4 regions of the Brevibacillus ginsengisoli genome follow, and region 1 is predicted to be linked to each of the others. Evidence: riboswitches for the same ligand, from Rfam matches in the RefSeq annotation. Region 1 holds a riboswitch; each other region holds the start of a gene.
The links. Region 1 has a riboswitch for S-adenosylmethionine ahead of metK (methionine adenosyltransferase). Riboswitches for the same ligand answer to the same signal wherever they lie in the genome.
Positions count from the first base shown of each region.

Region 2: another riboswitch for S-adenosylmethionine. It lies ahead of metX (homoserine O-acetyltransferase MetX); the one in region 1 lies ahead of metK (methionine adenosyltransferase).
Region 3: another riboswitch for S-adenosylmethionine. It lies ahead of ACQCN2_RS12780 (2,3-diketo-5-methylthiopentyl-1-phosphate enolase); the one in region 1 lies ahead of metK (methionine adenosyltransferase).
Region 4: another riboswitch for S-adenosylmethionine. It lies ahead of ACQCN2_RS20325 (pyridoxal phosphate-dependent aminotransferase); the one in region 1 lies ahead of metK (methionine adenosyltransferase).

Region 1 is NZ_JBNJQR010000004.1:92,831-97,316, forward strand. It holds gene ACQCN2_RS09955 (sensor histidine kinase) at 1-66, opposite strand, end outside; gene ACQCN2_RS09960 (polysaccharide deacetylase family protein) at 78-1,088, opposite strand; gene metK (methionine adenosyltransferase) at 1,234-2,445, opposite strand; SAM riboswitch class I at 2,571-2,672, opposite strand; gene ACQCN2_RS09970 (hypothetical protein) at 2,768-3,238, opposite strand; gene ACQCN2_RS09975 (S8 family peptidase) at 3,254-4,486, opposite strand, start outside.
Region 2 is NZ_JBNJQR010000001.1:369,517-374,002, reverse strand. It holds gene ACQCN2_RS01945 (DUF2507 domain-containing protein) at 2-466, shown strand; gene metX (homoserine O-acetyltransferase MetX) at 447-1,520, opposite strand; SAM riboswitch class I at 1,646-1,772, opposite strand; gene ACQCN2_RS01935 (aspartate kinase) at 1,865-3,106, opposite strand; lysine riboswitch at 3,345-3,534, opposite strand; gene uvrC (excinuclease ABC subunit UvrC) at 3,689-4,486, opposite strand, start outside.
Region 3 is NZ_JBNJQR010000005.1:307,041-311,526, reverse strand. It holds gene mtnK (S-methyl-5-thioribose kinase) at 1-672, opposite strand, end outside; gene ACQCN2_RS12785 (DUF1722 domain-containing protein) at 700-1,353, opposite strand; SAM riboswitch class I at 1,366-1,495, opposite strand; SAM riboswitch class I at 1,716-1,841, shown strand; gene ACQCN2_RS12780 (2,3-diketo-5-methylthiopentyl-1-phosphate enolase) at 1,929-3,140, shown strand; gene ACQCN2_RS12775 (2-hydroxy-3-keto-5-methylthiopentenyl-1-phosphate phosphatase) at 3,140-3,811, shown strand; gene ACQCN2_RS12770 (methylthioribulose 1-phosphate dehydratase) at 3,815-4,465, shown strand.
Region 4 is NZ_JBNJQR010000011.1:86,263-90,748, reverse strand. It holds gene ACQCN2_RS20335 (efflux RND transporter permease subunit) at 1-1,079, shown strand, start outside; gene ACQCN2_RS20330 (efflux RND transporter periplasmic adaptor subunit) at 1,106-2,341, shown strand; SAM riboswitch class I at 2,426-2,549, shown strand; gene ACQCN2_RS20325 (pyridoxal phosphate-dependent aminotransferase) at 2,895-4,079, shown strand; gene pyrH (UMP kinase) at 4,284-4,486, shown strand, end outside.

The DNA.
Region 1 (4,486 bases):
CTCAACGGCCTGAATCGTTTTGGATATGACTCCATCTAACAAACTTACATCCAGTTCATTTGGCATAGAAGTTCCTCTCAATGTCCGGAATTGTTTTCCACGAAAATCTGCCTGAGTTTGTCCACATCCACATAATCAGACCCTACTCCAAAACGCGGAATATCATAAGGTTTGACCCCAGGCTTCACAACTCCCCGCCGTGAGTTAAATACATAATGGTAACCAGCATCTTTTGCTGTATCCAATACCTCCTGGTTGGTGAATCCGTGCGGCAACGATAGCGAAACAATCGGTTTATGTACCAGATCACTTAGAGCTACTCGGGACATAGTAAAATCGACATACAATCGATTACGATACGTATCATCATCTTCTACATGTTTAATGTCTTCCATATAAACCGGGGCAGTGCCTGGTTCCAGCTCTCCCCAATCGTTTTTCTCAATGTGATCATGCAAGCTGTACGTGTGTGATCCCACTTCTACCAGACCTGATCCGATCATTTCTTGAACCTCTTCGGTCGTAAGAGGCGGTATCATGTTCGGGCGTTTCCGTTCGACGCTATCACGCAGTCTGCTTGCTATAACAAAATTGACTGACGGAAAATTGAACTCTTTTAAAATTGGATAAGCTTCTTTGTAAAAACTCTCATACCCATCATCAAATGTAATTAACACGGCATTATTCGTGGACAATACCCCAGTATTAACAAATTGAAGAAATTCCGTTAACGATATGGGGTGAAGGTCGTTATCATGCAAAAACTTCATATGCTCGCTAAACAGCTCAGGAGTAAGTGTATACTCTTTATCCCCTGTGGGAGAGACATGGTGATACATGAGAACGACAACCTGGTTCTGATACCAGTTCATCTTCGCAACCTGGGAATCGGATCGTGGCTCAGTTACATTGGACGGATCTGATTCTGCATTCCTATTGCTTGGTGTAATAGACGGTTTGGAAGGGGTATTTTGTTGCAGAGTTTGCACATTTTCTGTATGTGTCGGTCCATTCAACAGCAAACCGCTAATGACAACAATGAGAAATACAAAGAAAAATGCAATCAAGATTTGATGCCATCTTCTCATGACGAAACCCCCAGTGTACTCCCTTACTCATTTCGACAAAGCCAATTATTCTCCTTTTTGTATTACAATCCAACAAAGGGCAATATTGGGCATACATGTAAAAACGCCCAACCACGGAGGTTAGGCGTTTGGCTTAAGTTTGTTCTTATTTTGCGAGATCAGCCGCGTCTTTTTTCAACGCATCTGCTTTATCTGTACGCTCCCAAGGAACATTCAGATCGTTACGGCCAAAATGCCCATAAGCAGCAGTCTGTTTGTAAATTGGACGACGAAGATCCAATTGCTTAATAATACCAGCTGGGCGAAGATCGAAGTGCTTACGGATTAATGTAACCAAATCTTCTTCAGTCACTTTACCAGTACCGAATGTATCAACACTGATGGAAACCGGTTGTGCTACACCAATTGCGTAGGCAACTTGAACTTCACATTTGTCTGCAAGACCCGCTGCTACGATGTTTTTCGCAACATAACGAGCCGCATAAGCGCCAGAACGGTCAACTTTGGTTGGATCTTTACCGGAGAAAGCTCCGCCGCCGTGACGCGCATAACCACCATAGGTATCTACGATGATTTTACGGCCAGTCAGACCAGCATCCCCTTGTGGTCCACCGATAACGAAGCGACCAGTTGGGTTGATAAAGTATTTAGTTTCTCCATCCAGCAAGTTAGCTGGAACAATTGGTTTGATAACGTGTTCCATCAAGTCAGCCTTAATTTGTTCCAAGGTAGCTTCAGGAGCATGTTGCGTGGAAATAACGATTGCGTCAATACGAACAGGCTTATCGCCATCGTATTCAACGGTAACTTGTGTTTTACCGTCTGGGCGCAGGTATTCCAATGTACCATTTTTGCGAACTTCAGTCAGACGACGAGCCAATTGGTGCGCCATGCTAATTGGAAGTGGCATCAATTCTGGAGTTTCGTTGCAAGCGAAACCAAACATTAAACCTTGGTCACCAGCACCGATCGCTTCGATTTCAGCGTCACTCATTTTACCTTCTTTTGCTTCCAACGCTTGGTCTACACCCAAAGCAATGTCCGCGGATTGTTCGCCAATTGCAAGAATTACCCCGCAAGTGTCAGCGTCAAATCCAAATTTTGCACGGTCATAACCAATTCCACGAATTGTGTCACGAACCAGTTTTTGCATATCAACATAGGTGCTGGTTGTGATTTCACCAGCTACCAGAACTAAACCCGTTGTAACTGATGTTTCGCAAGCTACACGAGCATTAGGGTCTTTCGCTAAAATTGCGTCAAGAATTGAATCAGAAATTTGGTCGCAAATCTTGTCAGGATGTCCTTCTGTAACTGATTCAGAAGTGAACAAATGACGTCCTTTTTGTAGTGCCATGGGCCTACCTCCTTCGCTCTTCTCAAAGAATAGTGTGGGTAGCCGAACCAGGTTTCTTTCACGGCCAAAAAAAAACCTTTTCCCAGCTATTGAGGAAAAGGTGCTTTTTGTATGCGTTCCCTAACCTCTTATCGGCCAGAATGGTATTGCCATCCTGCTGGTTAGCACCGCTTGAACGGTTGCCGGGCTTCATCGGGCCAGTCCCTCTTGCCTGCTCTGGATAAGAGTATCCATTACGCACTATAGAATAATATTTTTTGCATATGGTGTCAATGTCTAATGTGATTTTTTACAGAAGTTTTGTTCAGACTACAAATAGAACCTAACGAATCTCATATTTACCGCGGACCATGATGTATGCGGTGCCCTTATATCCCGGCTCCAGTCGAAGACCCCGATTGTCTGATCGAGCAATTAGCAATAAGTGGTTAGCGGAAACAGGTGCTCCCGCTTGCAAGTCAGCTCCTGCCGTAATATCGGTCAGCCCATCACCATTCACACCTGCAACCGAGACCACATTGCCAGTTCGAACGATAAATTCTGTGCCTTCAAACCCGTACAAAGTTTTGCCTGGCTTCAACTCGGCTACCACTAGCTTTGAACTAGTACTAGCGCCTGCACCCGAACCACCGTTTCCAAGCGCTTGTTGAATTTTTTGGTCAACATAGCTTTTCGTAACAACAGGGTCATCAGCTGATCCAGGTGCGCCAGCGACGTCTGCCCACACCTGACTTGCAAAGATGCTGATGCCTACCAATGTGGCTATCGTAATTCGTTTGGTGTATACGTTCATGTGTGTTTCCCCTTCCTACAAGCTGAATGCTCTTCTTAACAAGACAACCATTTCTGCACGCGTCGCATTGGCGTTCGGATGGAATCTTGAGTAATTATCCCCTTTTACCCAGGAGTGGGAATAAAGCGACTCGATGGCTGGAGAAGCCCAATGAGAAGCCTTGACATCGATGAAAGATGAATAATCGCGACTATAGGTGTATAAGTCCTTTGCGCGCGCAACCATTACGGCCATCTCCGCTCGGGTAATATATTGGTCCGGTTTGATTCGCTCGTTCGGGTACCCCTTGAGAATTCCCATTTTGTACGCCTTCAGCATATCGTTATAGGCCCAATGAGAACTTCTTAAGTCCATAAAAGGATTGGTCGATGATCGACTCGGATAGATTCCGTTTCTGTTTAATGAACGAATAAGCAAAGATGAAAACTGCGCTCGGGTAATGGCCTGATTCGGCTTAAAAGTATAATCACTGTAACCTTTTACAATGCCTAAACTACTCAGATAGGAAATGTCCGCTTTCGCCCAATGCGTACTAATATCACGGTACCCATTATAGAGCGGCTCTCTTTTGACGACGATTCGATACGTGTCGTATTTAAAAGGATTTGAGTTCGTTAACCTGATATAATAAGTGCCTTTCGGTAGCTTCCATCCAAGTATCGTTTTGTTTTTGGCCGATAATTGGGCAACTTCATCTTCGTAAAATAGCGCGTAGTCAAAACCACGTTCACTATATAGCGCTAGCTGCACACCAGATTTTACTGGTATATACGGCGCCTGTATGGTTATATACGAATCGGTGGAAAGCTGAAACGAAAACCAGTCAACATCCGCTCGTGTCGGAAATGTTCCTGTCATTAACGTACCCGACCCAAGTTTGGTTGCCAGACGATAGGTGTCGTTGGGTTCATTCAAATCTTTACGTTCTGGCGTATAGTCTACATCAAGCCTGTACGTGCCTGTAATCTGGTTCCCACTATAATCGCTTACCCTCATGAAGTATTTACCAGGTGAAACATCAAGACTAGACTTCTCCGTAGGGTCTAATCGTTCTCCATCATCTGATTTATCCACAAACTGGTTTCCCTTGGTGATATAGAGGACAGGGTCGGCTCGAAGATTGTCAACGGAAAGCGTAACATTCAGCTTCCCATAATCACGTACATAATAGGAGAACCAATCCATATCGTTAGGTTTGTGAAAATTACCGACAACACTAACCCGATTACCCGGTGGCAGTGGACTAGC
Region 2 (4,486 bases), on a different contig from region 1:
CATGCGCATAGTCGATCCGCTCTACACATTATTTTCTGGACAAACAATGTCTCATTTGGAGCAAATGAATATGCCGTACCTAGGTTTCCATATGTTGAGAGATTGCTTGACACGCAAACTTTTAGGCGAGAGCGAAGGCCCCATTCTGTACTGGTTAGGAAAAGATGTGGGATCGCAAATTTCGATAAAAAATGCGGATGACCTGATCCTGCCGTTCATTCGTCTCGGCTTGGGGAAGCTAGAGCTCCTTGAAGAGACCGAGCATTCCTTTCGTTACTCGTTGACACACTCCGTATTTTCTCATATTGAAGTAGACAGACTGACCTCTTCGTTAATGCTGGAGTGCGGGATCATCGCAGGTGCAATTAGCCAATGGTTACAAAAAGAATTGGAAGGCCATCTGGAAGTCGTCAAGTCAGAGGATTCTAAACAATCGGAAGTCCTGATCACGATCTTACTTTCTTGACGTACGGTGTGACAATCCGCCCCATACGAGAAAACTCCACCAAAAAAGCGTCATGCCCGAATTTGGATTCAAGTGTATGAAATTCAACTTCCACACCATTCTGGCGCATCAGATTGGCCATTTCCTTTTGATGCTCTAGCGGGTACAAGAGATCATCGGTAATCCCGATCATAAGTACCGTAGCTCGAATACGGGAGATGGCATGCTCTGCACCGCCACGTCCTCTGCCGATATCGTGAGAGTCCATTGCCCGCAGCAGGGCGAGATAGGAATTGGCGTCAAAACGTTCGACCAACTTCTCCCCTTGATAGCGCAAATAGCTTTCGATTTGGAAGGTAATATCCAACGCGTGATTCTCTGATTCTTGCTTGAAGCTGCGCCCGAAGCGCTCTTCAAATAATTCAGCCGTCCGATAGGTTATCATCCCAAGCATCCTGGCAACCGCAAGGCCCTTAGATGGCCCTGCGCCCGGGTAATAGTCTCCGCCGTTCCATTCGGGATCGTTCTTGATCGCCTGCCTGCCGACATCATTATAGGCGATGGCAATAGCCGAGAGACGGGAACAAGTAGCGATGGGGATGACCAGATTCATCATCTCCGGGAATTCAACTGCCCATTCGTACACCTGCATTCCACCCATGGAGCCACCCATTACCGCATACAGATGGTGAACACCGAGCTCACTCAGTAAACATCGTTGCGCTCGCACCATGTCGCGGATCGTGACCATCGGGAAGCTGGAACCATACGGGCGATTCGTCTCAGGATTCAAGCTGGCTGGCCCCGTAGAGCCGTAGCATCCACCGAGAACATTGCTGCAAATGACGAAGTATTCGTTTGTATCAATCGGCATGTCGGGCCCTATAAGTCCTTCCCACCAGCCTGGACGACTCCCGTCACCTACAGCATATACGTCTCCCGTTAGAGCGTGGCAAACTAGAATCGCGTTATCACGGTTGGGATCATAGGTACCATACGTCTGATAGCCGATCTCCACTTGCTTAAGGACTTCCCCCGATTCCAGCTGCAAATCTCCAATGAATGCTTTTTGCACAACGCTTTCCCCCTTACTATCCGACGAAAAGAATTCGTCCCTCACCTCTCTAGCGGGCTTACGCAAATGGTAAAAACCCCTCTTCGAAGAGAAGAGGGGTTGATTTCTGAATAGACAGATACCCGCTCTTATCTTCCAAACGCGTCCATTGCAGTTCTTCTGCGTCGCGCGTCTGCTGGATTTAGCACCTCTCCGCTACTGCGGGGTTGCCGGGCTTCATCGGGCCAGTCCCTCCACCACTCTCGATAAGAGAATCCATATTATTTCATTCATCATACGATTTGGAAGAGGAAAGTGTCAATATCTAACACGAGCTTCTTCCAGTCTTCTTTGTGTGTGTTCTCTTACATTCCGTGTACCACAGCAGCTTCTTCCACATCCAGGCCAAAGGCTGTGTGCAATGTGGTCACCGCAAGCCCAGTGAACTCTGCTGGGATGACGCAGGAGATTTTGATATCTGAAGTGGAGACCATTTTAATCGAAATCTGTTGCTCCGCCAGCTGTCTGAACATCTCCGCTGCCACACCTGGATTGGTCACCATGCCCGCGCCTACAATCGAGACTTTGGTTAATCCCTGTTCGTATTCAACCGAATCAAACCCTAGTTCGGCTGATTTCTGATTTAATACCTCCAGCGCATGCGTCAGATCATCCGCTGAGACTGTAAAGGAAATATTGGTTTCAGCCGCATCATACGAGCTTTGAATAATGATATCGACATTCACTTGAGCACAAGCCAATGTGTTGAATAAAAGGGATAATGTTCCTACTTTGGCCGGCATGCCGACAACCGTAATCTTGGCAACGTCCTCGTCATGCGCAACACCGCTTACCACTCTTCCTGTTTCCATTGACGAACCCTCCTCCACATAAGTACCCTCTTCATTCGTAAAGCTAGAACGTACGACTAAACGCACTTTATATTTTTTCGCTGTCTCCACGGAGCGTGGATGAAGCACGCCTGCACCGAGATTTGCCAGCTCCAGCATTTCATCATAGGAGATACTGTCCAGCTTTTGAGCTGATTTAACAACTCTTGGGTCAGCTGTAAATACACCAGACACATCCGTAAAAATCTCGCACTTATTCGCTTCCAGACTGGCAGCCAGCGCGACAGCCGTCGTGTCGGATCCACCTCGACCTAATGTCGTTATCTCTCCTGCTTCCGTAATTCCTTGAAACCCGGCCACGATCACGATGCGCCCTTGGCTAATCGCCTCTCGAATTCGCTGATTATCAATGTCTTGGATACGGGCTTTGGAGTGTACGGAATCTGTCATAATCCCCGCCTGCCATCCGGTCATCGAAACCGCCGCATGACCTTTGCTCTCCAATGCCATCGCGAGCAGCGCGATCGATACCTGTTCACCCGTTGTCAGCAGCATGTCCAGCTCACGGGCCGGTGGCTGTTCACTGATTTGTTTCGCCATGTCAACCAACACATCGGTGGATTTGCCCATCGCGGACACAACAACTACGACGTCATTTCCTTGCTCTTTCGTCTCAATAATCCGGTCTGCTACCCGCATAATCCGTTCAATCGTTCCAACTGAGGTTCCTCCGTATTTTTGCACGATCAATCCCATCTGGTTTCTCTCCCCTATCGAATAATCACTGATCCTATCCTGATACCATAACTTCCACGTAAGCTTATTTATTATTCACGCAATATTTTCGGTTGATGACCTAAACAAAAAAGGCAACAACAAGGTTAGACCTGTCGTTGCCCTACTTATGGACATACCAGTGCCTCCCTCCCTTGGACACGTCGGCGAACAACTCCGCATTATTCACAACACGTGAATACACGAAGTCCTTCATCCTCTGTGAGATAGCTCTCCAACGTTGTATTAGGATTTGATACAGCGTTGACAGTTCTGTGCTTCTTCAACACAGACCCAGCACAACAAGCATCGGGCCGCCTGTTGCACTTCGGCGAATTCCCCTTTCCCACACCCTGCTAATGCCCGCATCTTCGGGGGGTACTCTTGGTTTTCGCGCCTCTACCTCACTCCAGTTATGGGAAGTGAGGTTACTTATTTAATTGTTTTGGATTATAGCATGCGTTTGTGGCATGTTCAACCTCTATTTTTGCAAAAAACATCTCAACGTTTTTCATTAAAGTCGAGATGACCGCATGGCGGACACCTAAAACGGTCATGACTGTTTTAGGTGTCCAGCTTGCGCAGCTTCTCGATGATCTCTCGCGCCAGCTTGTCACCTATACCGATTTGCCGGAAATCCTCTACGCTTGCCTCACGCATTTTGGTGAGTGAACCAAAATGTTTGAACAAGAGCTTGCGTCGCTTCTCGCCAATTCCCGGAATCTCATCCAATTGGGAGCTCAGCATTGTTTTTCCGCGCGACTGGCGATGGAAGGTAATCGCAAAGCGGTGAACCTCGTCTTGTATCCGCTGTAACAAGTAGAATTCGTAACTGTCCCTCTTTAAATCAACGGGCTCTGGTGGGTCTCCAAACAACAGCTGTGCCGTTTTATGCTTCTCGTCCTTCGCCAAACCACAGACGGGTATATAAAGTCCAAGTTCATTCTCGAGCACGTCCATCGCCGCCGATATTTGTCCTTTTCCGCCATCAATGACAATCAGGTCAGGAAGCGGTTGATTTTCTTTTAGCAAGCGGGTGTAGCGCCTGCGCACGACCTCCCGCATAGAGCCGTAATCGTCGGGGCCCTCAACGGTTTTTATTTTGAACTTGCGGTATTCCTTCTTATCCGGGCGACCGTCAGTAAAGACAACCATCGCGGATACCGGCTCAGCTCCTTGAATATTGGAGTTGTCAAACGCCTCAATCCGCTTGGCTACCCCTATTCCTAGAACGTGCCCAAGGTTGTGTACCGCCTGAATAGTTCGCGCCTCATCTTTGGACATTAAAGCGAATTTCTCCTGCAAAGCGATGCGCGCATTCTCGTCGGCCATCTTCACCAGCTCGTGCTTTTTCCCTCGCTT
Region 3 (4,486 bases), on a different contig from region 1:
TAAAGCCTCCGCGCGAGTTAAAAACCCAAATTTCAATTTGGCTATCTCACGTTTCAACAATCCGTTGGCCCAGATCGTCTCCACATCTCGTTGAATCAATGGGTTGAAATTGTTTGTATCGCATTTTTCATAAGGATCTGTAAATACTAAATCTTCGGTTATTTTACAAAGCTCAGGATTGATGAATTTGGAAACCAACGCCTTTTTCTCGTACGGATGGATCCCCAAATCAGAAGTAAAGAACAGGGTCTCGGCCAGGAAACGCCCAATATGCTTGGCGAACTGCGGATAACGCTCCCCGCTGATCAAGCCCTTGCGCATAATGATATGATCACTCAAGTCCTCCATGACGGTAAGCGCCAATTCCTTATCAAAATGATAAACCTGCGGCACCAGGTCTGGGACCAGTTTCCCTTGAATGTGCAAGGCATCACTCTCGATCCGCGCCCGATCCAATGTTAACGGCCACGATTCCCCTACTACCCGAGCGTAAGGCAAAGCTTGCTTGACGATCACGCTTTTAAGATGTTCTTCATCCCGGATATGAAACACCAGATTTAAGTTGCCGTCGCCGATTTCTGAACTAGTCAGCCTCGCATCCGCTTCGAAAAGCCCAGGCAATTGACGCACATACTCAACCGCATCCTGCTCCGATAATGGACGATATGCCATCAGAATCTTCCCCCTTCTTCAGCCCTTTTAATTCTTGCACTTCTCGTATATTTCCAACGGATTCGTCAGCTCTTCCAACTGAGCCATTAAACGATACTCCACCAGCTTGCTCACCTTGCAATCCGCCACTTCTTGGACAACCTGCTCAGCAGTAAGAATGACCCAATCCGCTTGCGACTTATGGATAAACCAATCCTTCCCCCGTACTCTTACCCATATATTCGCCACCGGGCAGTCGGGTGAAAAAAGGCGGGATTCCTTCAGGTATTCATCTCCGCGTTCCATCGCTAGAAGAAACAACGTTTTCCACGCCCTCTTCCAATCATCACTGAGCAAAAGATGCCAGGAACCTGCTTCTTCTTCCGAAAGCCTGCCGCGCAAATGACCGATTGCATGTGTCAAAGCATTGCGGGCATTTTCCTCTTCAACGGGGCGCTGTTTAACTTCTTCCAAACGATTGCACAGCCAATCGGCGAATGCCGTCCAGTCACGGCTTGCTTGCTGCTTGGAGAGTTGAATCTGATCCTTAAAGGCTTGCGCGATTTCTTTGTAGTCACAATACGATGTCAACATTACTAAATACTTATGCTCTGCCCATACTTGTTCACACCATGTTTTTGATAGCGGTACGAAAAAAGACCTCTTTTCCAAAGAAAAGAGGTCCTGTGCATACGTCGTCAACGTTGTCGTTCCCCCTTATCTACCAGAATGTTTTTCTGCAGGAATTAGCACCGTGCACATTCTTACGAGTCGAACTCTAGTAAGCAATGTGTCGGTTGCTGGGTATCATCGGGCCAGTCCCTCCACCGTCTCTGGATAAGGAAATCCATTTTTCAAACTATTCGATTTGCGATTACGATGAATCATACACAGCGATCCCGCAAATTGTCAACACCTATTTTTTCGTGTATGTGCGGACAACTCCCTGAACCTTTTTTCCCCTTACTCGATACCAAACTCATAGTTGACAGGGGGCTAAAACTCATCTTATGATTTGATTACCGTGTGAAAAGAGCGGTTCAATTCAATATTTTCTGACACAACTCTTATTGTGAGAAGGCAGAGGGACTGGCCCGATGATGCCCGGCAACCGGCGTGCACGTACAAACTTGCGCGTAACGGTGCTAAATCCTGCAAAAACCCGTTTATTGGTTTTTGAGAGATGAGAGAAGAAGCATGTCGCATATGACGCCTCCTTCTCGTTGAAGGGGGCTTTTTTGTTAAGGTCAACCATTTTTTGTCGAGGAGGCAATCTCGTGAGCCAAGATACGATACTCGTAACTTATTTGACCCAAGCCAAGGATCTGGAGAAAAAAGCGCAGGCCATTGCCGTCGGAATGACCGTTGGTTCTTGGACAGACTTGCCTGCCGCGAAACAGGAGGCCCTCCGTCCGTACCTTGGTGAAGTCCATTCCGTTCATCCAATCGAACAGCTTGATAATGGGGACATACGCGGAACGATCACCATCAGTTATCCGACGCGCAACTTTACCAAGGATATTCCTTCCCTCTTGACCGGTGTGTTCGGCAAATTATCCATGGACGGCAAGATCAAACTGTTGGATATCCAATTCCCAGACTCTTTCACCGAAGGATTCCCTGGTCCGAAGTTCGGGATTGAAGGCATTCGCAATCTTGTCGATGTTCACGATCGTCCGCTGTGCATGAGTATTTTCAAGTCCTGTCTCGGCATGCCATTCGAGGATCTCAAGACCCAATTCCGGGCGCAGGCTCTTGGCGGTCTTGATTTGGTAAAAGACGACGAGATTTTCTTCGCGGATGACCAAGCGCCTTTCCTTGAGCGAATCAAAGCCTTTCGTCAGATTTCCCACGAGGTGGAGCAGGAAACAGGCAAACATGTGCTTTACAGCGCTAACCTTACCGGCCCGACTCACGAATTGTTGGAAAAAGCGAAGCGGGCAGTTGATGCGGGAGCCCAATGCCTGCTATTTAATGTGTTGAGCTATGGCTTCGATGTGTTGCATCGCCTTGCCGCTGATCCTGACATCACTGTGCCGATTATGGCGCATCCAGCGTTAGCGGGAGCCTTCTATCCATCTCCTGATTACGGAATCGCTACGCCGCTGTTGCTCGGCAAGCTGATGCGGCTGGCTGGGGCTGATCTGGTTCTTTTCCCTTCTCCGTATGGCAACGTGGCGCTGGATAAAGACGAAGCGATTACGCTCGCCGCTCATCTGACAAGTGCGGATACTCGACTGAAGCCTTCCTTCCCTGTTCCATCTGCGGGCATTCATCCGGGACTCGTTAGCCAATTATATGCTGACTTCGGATTGGATCAGGTAGTCAATGCGGGAGGCGGAATTCACGGTCATCCTGGCGGAGCTACCGATGGAGCCCGTGCTTTTATCAAGGCAATCGAGGCTGTTGTAAGCGGACAAAGCTTGCAGGAAGCCGCGAATGACTTTGAACCGCTGGCGATTGCTTTAGCTAAATGGGGGCAGAAATAATGCAAAAAAAGCTTGTACTCTTTTGTGATTTTGACGGTACGATTACCGAAAAAGATAATATTGTCGCACTGATGAAAGAATTCGCTCCACCGGGCTGGGAGGCTCTGACGGAACAAATCCTTACCCAGAAGATCTCGATTCGTGAAGGGGTTGGCAAGCTGTTTGCCACCATTCCTTCTTCACGCAAGCAAGAAATGATTGACTTCCTCCTGCGTGAAGCCAAGATTCGTGAAGGCTTTGCCCAGTTTATCGACTATTGTAAAAATCAAGGAATCACCTTGCTCATTACCAGCGGCGGTATTGACTTCTTCGTCTATCCCATGCTCGCACCCTTTGGCTTGGAAGATCAAATCTATTGCAACGGCAGTGATTTCTCTCAAGAGACGATTACCATTACCTGGCCGAACTCATGCGATGAACACTGCTCGACGGATTGCGGCATGTGCAAAACCACCATTATCCGAAGCTATGATCCGGATCAATACTACCGGGTTGTCATAGGCGACAGCATTACTGACTTGGCAGGAGCGCGAATTGCCGATTTCGTTATTGCACGCTCACTTTTGACGGAGAAGTGCCGTGAACTGCAGCTCCCCCATGAGACATTCGGCACGTTTTTTGACGTGATCGCAAGTCTCGATCAGATCATCCAACGTCAGGAGGTGCGTTAAGCCATGGGATTCACCGATCAACAGCGAGAAGAAGCCTTCCGTCAATTGGACGATGTCAAAATGACGTTTGCCCGTCGCGATTGGTTCCCGGGTACAAGCGGAAACCTCTCGATCAAAATCGAGTCTGATCCGCTCCTCTTCGCCGTTACCGCCAGCGGGAAAGACAAAACCAAATGTACCTCAGAGGATTACCTGGTTGTGGACGAAAACTCTGAGCCAGTTGAGCAAACCACGTTAAAGCCATCCGCTGAAACCCTGATTCATGCGGTCGTTTATAAGAATTTTGCCACTGCCAGAGCTTGCTTTCACGTTCATACCATTAGCAACAACGTGATTTCGGAGCTTTACTATGGTCAGCGCTCCTTCAGTATCCAAGGGCAAGAGCTGATCAAGGGACTGGGTATCTGGGAAGAGAATGCTCGCATTACAGTGCCTATCGTTGAGAACTACGCGGATATTCCTACGCTCGCTTCAGCCATCGAGCAAGTAATTACTCCTGACGTTCCCGGGGTATTGATTCGCAACCATGGAATCTACGCATGGGGAGACAGCGATTTGGCAGCCAAGCGCCATCTGGAGGCCTTTGAGTTCTTGTTTGACTATCATTTGAAAGTATTGCAGCTGCGTTCTCTTGCTCAAACCGCCCAATTGTAGCTCAAGGTTATGCCGATTGAT
Region 4 (4,486 bases), on a different contig from region 1:
TGAAAGAAGAGGTTAAGAGTGTAAAAGGAACCACCAACGTGATAAACAGCCTCGAGGATACCAAGCAAGAGTACGAGGTATCGGTCGATCCGGAAAAAGCCAGCCTGAATGGTTTGACGACCGGACAAATCATCTCAGCCGTCCGCACGGCATTTAATGGCCAGACGGTAACCAAGTATCGTACGGGTGATGATGAGATCGATATTGACATTAAGCTTCCAGAGATCTATAGAGAAGATGTAAACTATTTGAACAATCTCCGTATTTCTGGTCAAGGAGGAGCACAGATCGCTCTTTCTTCAGTGGCAACCATTAAAAAGGTAGATGTTCCAATTGCCATCAACCGTGAAGATCAGTCCCGACAAGTGAAAATCACAGCAGATTTGAACGGACGAGATCTTAACGCCGTGATGAAGGAAATCAAGACAAAACTGGATCAATTAAACCTTCCAGACGGCTATCTGCTGAAGTACGGCGGACAAAGCAAAGACATGGTCGAATCCTTCACGAGTCTAGGTGTTGCCATTCTGTTGGCGATTATTCTGGTTTATATGGTAATGGCGTCGCAGTTTGAATCCTTCTTTAGTCCGTTTATTATCATGTTTGCCTTGCCACCGACACTTCCAGGTGTCCTGATTGGTCTAGCGGTAACGGGAACTACCCTGAGTGTATCAGTTCTAATCGGGTATATCCTTCTGGTCGGTCTGGTTATGAACAACTCGATCGTATTGATTGACTACGTGAATCAGTTGCGGAAAAAAGGTCATGATGCCAAAGAAGCCATTCTGATGGCAGGTCCTATCCGTTTGCGTCCGATTCTGATGACTACGCTCACGACCATTTTATCCATTGGTCCGCTTGCGTTTGCGACCGGATCAGGTACTGAATTCCAGAAGCCAATGGGTGTAACAGTTATCTTCGGCTTGAGCTTATCTACATTGGTTACGCTGATTCTGGTCCCCATTGTGTATTCCTGGTTCAATGATTTAGGGATCAAGCGTCGAGCCAAAAAGGAGAAAAGAAGAGAGAAGAAGATGTTGAAAAAGCAGCAAAAGAATATGCCTACCCTGGAATCCTAGGCGTCTTAAGTAAACGGAGGGAGAGTATAAAAGTGAAAAAACAACACTTCATACTGGCGTTATCGACGGTACTTCTCTTAACTGCCTGCTCGCAAAAAGCACCAGAGGCAACGACCACAGCTGTAGAAAGAATTACCCCAGTACAAGTTGAGCTTGTGAAAAATGGTTCGGTTTCCTTGGATGCAGGACTGACTGCCAAGCTTGCACCTAGTCAGGAAGTGAATATCAGCCCGAAAGTAACTGGGAAGATTACTTCATTGCCAGTCAAATTAGGTCAATATGTAGGAAAAGGTGCGGTGTTATTCCATTTGGATGAAGCCGACCTGGAAAATGGCGTACGACAAGCAGAAGCTGCCCTGCAGGTTGCCCAAGCTGGCCTAAGACAATCTGGCAGCAACTCAAATAGTGGGCTCGAACAAGCGAAAAATGGATTGAAGCAGTCCGAGCAAGCCTTAAAAGATGCCCAAGTGAACCAGCAGCGCATGCAGAATTTGTTTAATCAAGGAGCGGTTTCTTCACAACAAATGGAACAAGCCAATTCACAGTTGACGAATGCCCAAACCGCTTATGACAATGCGAAGATGAGCTTGTCGACGGCACAACAGATGGGCGGTGTGCAAGTATCCGAGGCATCTGTGAAGCAGGCTGCGGTTAGTTTGCAAAACGCCAGAACACAATTGGCCAATGCAGTCGTTACTGCTCCTTTCAGCGGATATATCTCCAGTGTAAACGGAGAGGTTGGACAATTTGCTTCCCCGCAAGCACCTGTGATCACGCTCGTGAATACAAATCCACTTGTTGTTAAGGCGAATATATCCGAAAACGATATAACCAAGGTCAAGGTTGGCACAGGTGTAAAAGTGGAAGTAAGCGCGTTGGCAAAGGTGCTGGATGCCAAAGTAACTGCTGTGAGCCCGGTGATGGATCCGCAATTGAAAGCTTATCCGACTGAAATCTCCATCCCGAATCCTTCCAACGAATTAAAGTCCGATATGGTCGTGAATGTGAAGTTTAACTTCGATTCGACTGGGCAAAAGAAAGTACCATTGGTTTCCCGCAAAGCAATTTTTGAACGGGAAGGCAAATCTTATGTGTATGTGATTGAGAACAACGTAGCCAAACAGGTGGAAGTAACCGTCGGACAAGGAAGCAGCGATGAAGTTGAGATCCTTACCGGTGTGAAAGAAGGGGCTACCGTTGTTGTCAAAGGCCAGACATTGTTAAAAGACGGCGGTAAGGTAAAAATCCAGAAACAAGAATAAAGAATAAAGAATAAAGCAGTAAGCCTCCTTGACAACAAGTCACTCGGCTCGCTAGTATAAACATACAAAATGAATAGGAAAACTCACTTATCCAGAGAGGCGGAGGGACTGGCCCGATGAAGCCCGGCAGCGGATGTTGTACGCGATTCCATCAATCGTGAACACATCTGTGCCAATTCCAGCAGGAGCAATTCCTGGGAGATAAGGCGTGAATAACAGACACGTACCCCCTTCTCCGCTGAAGGGGGTTTTTATTTTTTATTAAATTGGAAAGTTTAATTGCTTTACAGTGGTAAAGTAATTAAACTTATCCATTCGCGCAAGCCTATCAAGAAAAGATTTCGTCCGCTTGCAGCCTCCTTGGAAGTGAAGCTTAGCGAAGGAAAGGAGAAAGGGAAAAGAGTCGCCACCCAACCCCGTAGGGGCGCGAAGCGTTTGGCGACTCCCTTTCGGATTGAGAGAGCGGACTTTCCAACTTCATTGCGAACTTCCACAGAGCGAAAAGGGACGAAGTCTTTTCTTAGTCGAACGGCTCAGGAAAGGAAAGAGGTACATGCGAATTCAACCTGCACACATTATGGAACAATTACCGACCCAATTTTTCTCCACATTAGTAGCCAAGGTCAATAAGCAGTTGGCCAAGGGCTACGACATCATTAACCTGGGTCAAGGGAATCCAGATTTGCCGACTCCACCCCATATAGTCGAAGAATTGCAAAGGCAGGTAGCCGACCCGCTCCATCACAAGTATCCGCCGTTTCAAGGGCGCATCGAATTAAAGCAAGCCATTGCTCACTGGTATAAACAGGAGTTTGACGTTGATCTTGATCCAGAAGAGGAAGTGGCGATCCTGTTCGGCAGCAAAACAGGACTGGTTGAGATTTGTCAGGTGCTCTTAAATCCGGGAGACGTTGCGCTGGTTCCTGATCCGGGCTATCCTGACTACTGGTCTGGCGTAGCGATTGCCCAAGCTCGAATGGCGATGATGCCTCTTCGTAAGGAAAACAACTTCCTGCCTGACTATAGCAAGCTGTCGCAAGAAGACGTGAATAAGGCGAAGCTGATGTTTCTTAACTATCCTAACAATCCGACTGCGGTCAATGCGCCGATTGAATTTTTTGAAGAAACCATACAATTCGCGCGTAAGAATGAAATTGTCGTCTGCCATGATTTTGCCTACGGAGCCATCAGTTTTGATGGCAAGAAACCCGTCAGTTTCCTGCAAGCCCCCGGCGCCAAAGAGGTGGGGGTTGAATTCTACACCTTGTCCAAAACCTACAACATGGCCGGCTGGAGGGTAGGAGCGATGGTGGGCAATAAAGAACTGGTGCGTCTCATTAACCTTATTCAGGACCATTATTTTGTCAGCTTGTTTGGAGCCGTTCAAATGGCTGCTGTTCGCGCTTTAACTGACTCGCAGGCTTGTGTACGTGATCTGGTGGCCGTATATGAAAGCCGACGTAACGCGCTGTTTGGAGGATTGCAGGAGATTGGCTGGCAAGCCGCTCCATCCCAAGGTTCATTCTTCGCCTGGCTGCCAGTTCCGAATGGACTTGGTTCCATTGAGTTTGCCGATCTTCTCTTGGAACAAGCGCACGTAGTTGTAGCGCCGGGAGTGGGCTTTGGCCCAACGGGTGAAGGATATGTTCGAGTCGCCTTGTTATCTCCAGAAGAGAGACTGCGTGAAGCAGCAAAGCGAATTGCCAGGCTGGGATTGTTCACAACCGAACAATTGTGAAAAATCAGGAAGTTTTCATTGAAATTGGAAATAGCCACAGATAAAATAATAAGAGAAAAATAAAGGGAAGGGGGATAGCGGAATGAGAATGAGCTGGATCAATCCGAAACATTTTCATTTCTATTTCCTTTCCCTTTTCGGTTGAAACACTAGAGCGAGATGCTTTAGTGTTTTTATTTTTTGGGGCGATAATGGAGGGATAGGATGAGGTACAAACGCGTTCTGATTAAACTAAGCGGTGGTGCTGTGGCCGGTGCGCATGAATTCGGATTTGACCCGGAGCGATTGGAGCACATTGCCAATGAGATTATGACGGTGGTGGGTTTGGGTGTTGAGGTCTGTCTCGTGATTGGCGGCGGCAATATTTTTCGCGGCAATATGGGAGAGAGCTGGGGAATTGAACGGGC